One region of the Streptomyces sp. NPDC048734 genome, then DNA from elsewhere that is predicted to be linked to it. Evidence: riboswitches for the same ligand, from Rfam matches in the RefSeq annotation. Region 1 holds a riboswitch; the other holds the start of a gene.
What was found. Region 1 has a riboswitch for glycine ahead of gcvT (glycine cleavage system aminomethyltransferase GcvT). Riboswitches for the same ligand answer to the same signal wherever they lie in the genome.
Positions count from the first base shown of each region.

Region 1 (2,383 bases):
GGTGTCGGCCGCGGCGCGGTCCAGGAGGACCGTCGAGCCGCAGCCCTCGGGAAGACGGCCCCGCTCCGCCGCGCGCAGCAGGCGGGAGGCGGCCCGGCGGTGACGGCGGAAGGCGTACCGGGAGACACCCCGGCCGCGCTCGCGCTGGCCCTCCAGCGCGGTGTCCACGGTGACGTCGAGCAGCACCAGGTGCAGGCTGCCGCCGCGGCGGCGGGCCTCGCGGGCCAGCCAGGCGCGCACCCAGGCCTGCGTGCCGCAGTCGTGGACGACGACGCCCTCGCCGGTACGCAGGGCGCGGCGCAGCCCGATGTAGTGGGCGAGGCGGACGAGAGGGCGGTAGAGGGCGTAGGGCAGGGCGCGCGGCATGCGGGCGTCCCAGCGGTCTCGGGTGTCCTGGGAGTCGATGCGTACGCCCGTGACCGCGCGCTTCATCAGCGTCGACTTGCCGCTGCCGGGCAGTCCCGTGACCACGACCAGGTCGCGGGACGCGAACAGCAGGCCGTGCGGGCTGTGGCCGGCGCGGTCGCGCAGGTCACGGACGACCGGGGCGGGCGGTGCGCCGGCCGCCTCCCGGACGGAGGTCTGCGGCTGCGCTGGCAGTGCGAGCGCCTGACCGGTCGCGAGCGCCGGTCCCGTCGCGAGTGCCGTGGTCCTGTTCACCGTGTTCGTCCTCCCCTGGGGTCAGACAAGTCTTCTCCCCGTCGAGCGTAAAGAGAAGGTAATCCGCTCCGTCTCGCGTTTTCATGCGCTTAACGCCACAGGCCGGTTACAGATGCGGCCTGCCGCGATCGGACGGGGCGTGCAATGATGGCCGCGCCAACTGCATACCGGCCGTTTGAATCCGCGCGGGAGAGTCCCCACCGGCAGCATCGCTGGGGCGCCGAAGGAGCAAGTCCCTCCCTTGAATCTCTCAGGCCCCGTTACCGCGCGGGCGAGGCACATCTGAAAAGCGGGTCGCCCTCCGGTGGCCCCACCCAAGGTGCAAGCCGTGACCGACCCGTGTGCGGGCGGTCATGGCGAACCTCTCAGGTTCCGATGACAGATGGGGAGGAACGCCCTCGCTTCCCCCACGCCCGGCTTCGCTCGCGTGGGAGGGATCCCCGTCGCCCTGGGAGACGAACGTCCGATGAGCAGTACCCCGCTCCGCCACACCGCCCTCGACGCCCTGCACCGTTCGCTGGGCGCGACCATGACCGACTTCGCCGGCTGGGACATGCCCCTGCGCTACGGCTCCGAGCGCGACGAGCACAACGCCGTACGGACCCGGGCCGGCCTCTTCGACCTCTCGCACATGGGCGAGATCACCGTAACCGGCCCGCAGGCGGGCGCCCTGCTGAACTTCGCGCTGGTCGGCGACATCGCGGCCGTGGGCGTGGGCCGGGCCCGCTACACCATGATCTGCGACACCGACGGCGGCATCCTCGACGACCTCATCGTGTACCGGCTCGCCGACACCGAGTTCATGGTCGTCGCCAACGCCTCCAACGCCCAGGTCGTCCTGGACGCGCTGACCGCGCGCGCCGGCGGCTTCGACGCCGAGGTGCGCGACGACCGCGACGCCTACGCGCTGCTCGCCGTCCAGGGACCGGAGTCCCCCGGCATCCTGAAGTCGCTCACCGACGCCGACCTCGACGGCCTGAAGTACTACGCCGGCCTGCCCGGCACCGTCGCCGGCGTCCCCGCGCTCATCGCCCGCACCGGCTACACCGGCGAGGACGGCTTCGAGCTGTTCGTGAAGCCGGAGCACGCCGTCGAGCTGTGGCAGGCCCTGACGAAGGCCGGCGAGGGCGCCGGTCTGATCCCCTGCGGCCTGTCCTGCCGGGACACGCTCCGCCTGGAGGCGGGCATGCCGCTGTACGGGCACGAGCTGTCGACCGCGCTGACCCCCTTCGACGCCGGGCTCGGCCGGGTCGTGAAGTTCGGCAAGGACGGCGACTTCGTGGGCCGCGAGGCGCTCGCCGCGGCCGCCGAGCGCGCCGCGACGAACCCGCCGCGGGTCCTGGTCGGCCTGGTCGCCGAGGGCCGCCGCGTCCCGCGCGCCGGGTACGCCGTGGTCGCGGGCGGCGAGGTGGTCGGCGAGGTCACCTCCGGCGCCCCCTCCCCCACGCTGGGCAAGCCGATCGCGATGGCCTACGTCGACGCCGCGCACGCGGCACTGGGCACGCCGGGTGTCGGCGTGGACATCCGGGGCAGCCACGAGCCGTACGAGGTCGTGGCGCTGCCGTTCTACAAGCGCCGGAAGTAGAGACTGGCGCACGGCCGACAAACCGGGCCCCGGCCGGCCCCGCGCGTGACCCTGCGCACATCCGCGCTGCTCACGCGCGTCTCCAGCAGTCCCCCCTTCATCAGCACTCCCTCGCGTACAGGAGAATTCAGGCCATGA
Region 1 is NZ_JBICUZ010000019.1:36,340-38,722, reverse strand. It holds gene ACGFQC_RS32485 (AAA family ATPase) at 1-660, opposite strand, end outside; glycine riboswitch at 837-936, shown strand; gene gcvT (glycine cleavage system aminomethyltransferase GcvT) at 1,127-2,245, shown strand; gene gcvH (glycine cleavage system protein GcvH) at 2,380-2,383, shown strand, end outside.

Region 2 (2,383 bases), on a different contig from region 1:
GCCGAGGCGGTGCCCGCGGAGCACCGGTGGCGGCCGGGGCACGACGTGCGGCACGCAGAGCTCGGCCACGGGTGGGTGCAGGGCAGCGGGCTGGGGCGGGTGACCGTGCGGTTCGAGACACCCGGGTCGGAGGTGGGCCGGGTACGGACGTTCCGGATCGACGACCCCGATCTGCAGCCGGCGGAGCCGCTGCCGCTGGTGCGGCGAAGACCCGACGGGGCATCGGCGGTGGACACGGCCGGTCGGGTGCCGGCGGTGGGGCCGCGGCCGGGGAACGGCCGGTGACGGGATCGAGCAAGGCGCTGTGCGGTGGCGGACGAGAAGGGACGGACGGGCCCTGCGGGGGTCTCGGCGGAGCGGCGTGACGAGGTGCGTTCGGTGGTCCGGCGGGTCACCCGATGGGCCGCGGGACGCGAGGACGTCGTCGGGGTGCTGCTCGTCGGGTCCTGGGCACGGGGCGCCGGGCGAGCGGACTTGGATGTCGATCTCCTCGTGCTGACCGTCGAGCCGGGCCGGTACGTTGCCGAGGACACCCGGGGTGCGAGCCGGCCCTGGGAGAGCTGATCCGCAACCGGGCCTGGGGGCCCGTCACCGAATGGCGGTACGTGACCGCCTCCGGTCTGGAGGCCGAGGTCGGCATCGGCCCCGCCGACTGGGCGCGTACCGATCCCGTCGACGCGGGCACGCGACGCGTCGTCACCGACGGGGCGCGGCCGCTCCACGATCCGCAGGGACTCCTCGGGGCGCTGGTCCGGGCGTGCGGCCGGTCCGCTCAGGTCTCCTCCGAGCCCGCCAGCCTGCCGAAGTCACGGTCGGGGAGGGGCGGAGGGGCGGCCACGTCGAGGCCGTAGTGGTGATAGAGCTGGAGTTCCTGGTCGGGGGAGAGATGACGGCCCACGCCGAAGTCGGGGGCGTCCTTGATCAGGGCGCGGTCGAAGGGGACGTGCAGGGCGCCCTCGACCAGTTCGCTGGGCTCCAGGGGGACGAAGGCGTCCCTGCTGAACAGGCCGGTGCGTATGGCCGCCCACTCCGGCACGCCGGTCGCGTCGTCGAGGTAGATCTCGTCGATGGTGCCGATCTTGGTGCCGTTCCGGTCGAACGCCTTGCGGCCGATCAGGTTGCGCGGGTCGATGTCGGTCTGCACGGGCCCCTCCGCTTCGTCGCAAACTCATCCCTCAGCACTACAAAAGAGCACATCGGGAGTGGCGGCCACTCGAAAGGAAGCCCCGTTGACCTCGCTGGTAGTCTGGCAATGGCTGCTGACCCCGTGCGGGAGAGTCCTCCGGAGACCACCGGAGGCGCCGAAGGAGCAAATCCTCCCCGGAATCTCTCAGGCTCACGTACCGCACGGACGAGGTCACTCTGGAAAGCAGGGCGGGTGCCGACGGCGTCGACGGCTTCCGCCCTCACCGACGGTGAAAGCCGGGTGCCCTCGGGCGGCCGGTGAAGCTCTCAGGTTGAGATGACAGAGGGGGAGGCCGTCCGGGTACCCGCCAGTGGTGCCCCTCGAAGGTCGTGTCTGACCAGGAGGCCTCCGCAATGACCGCCCATCGCATTCCGCTCTCCGACCTCGAACAGGGAATTCCCTTCGAGCAGCGCCACATCGGGCCCGACCAGGAGGCGCGGGCCAAGATGCTCGCGCAGGTCGGTTACGGCTCCCTGGACGAGCTGACCGCCGCCGCGGTCCCCGACGTGATCAAGAACGCCGACGCGCTGGACCTGCCGGGGGCGCGCACCGAGGCCGAGGTGCTGGCCGAACTGCGGTCGCTGGCCGACCGCAACCAGGTCATGGACTCCATGATCGGGCTCGGCTACTACGGCACCTTCACCCCGCCGGTCATCCTGCGCAACGTCATGGAGAACCCGGCCTGGTACACGGCCTACACGCCGTACCAGCCGGAGATCTCGCAGGGCCGGCTCGAGGCGCTGCTGAACTTCCAGACCATGGTCGCCGACCTGACCGGACTGCCGACCTCCGGCGCCTCGCTGCTCGACGAGGGCACGGCCGCGGCCGAGGCGATGGCGCTGTCCCGGCGCATGGGGAAGAACAAGAAGGGCCTCTTCCTGGTCGACGCGGACGCGCTGCCGCAGACCATCGCGGTGATCCAGACGCGTGCCGAGCCGGCCGGTGTCGAGGTCGTCGTCGCCGACCTCGGCGAGGGCATTCCGGCCGACATCGCCGCGCGGGAGATCAACGGCGTGCTGGTCCAGTACCCGGGGGCCTCCGGCGCCGTACGCGACCTCAAGCCGGTCATCGACCAGGCGCACGAGCTGGGGGCGCTCGTCACCGTCGCCGCCGATCTGCTCGCGCTGACGCTGCTGACCTCGCCCGGTGAGCTGGGTGCGGACATCGCGGTCGGGACGACGCAGCGGTTCGGGGTGC
Region 2 is NZ_JBICUZ010000007.1:10,096-12,478, forward strand. It holds gene ACGFQC_RS19480 (DNA polymerase IV) at 1-285, shown strand, start outside; gene ACGFQC_RS19485 (nucleotidyltransferase domain-containing protein) at 310-564, shown strand; gene ACGFQC_RS19490 (PRC-barrel domain-containing protein) at 773-1,144, opposite strand; glycine riboswitch at 1,261-1,356, shown strand; gene gcvP (aminomethyl-transferring glycine dehydrogenase) at 1,540-2,383, shown strand, end outside.
Region 2: it holds a riboswitch for glycine, as region 1 does, so the genes downstream of both, gcvP (aminomethyl-transferring glycine dehydrogenase) here and gcvT (glycine cleavage system aminomethyltransferase GcvT) in region 1, are expected to answer to the same signal.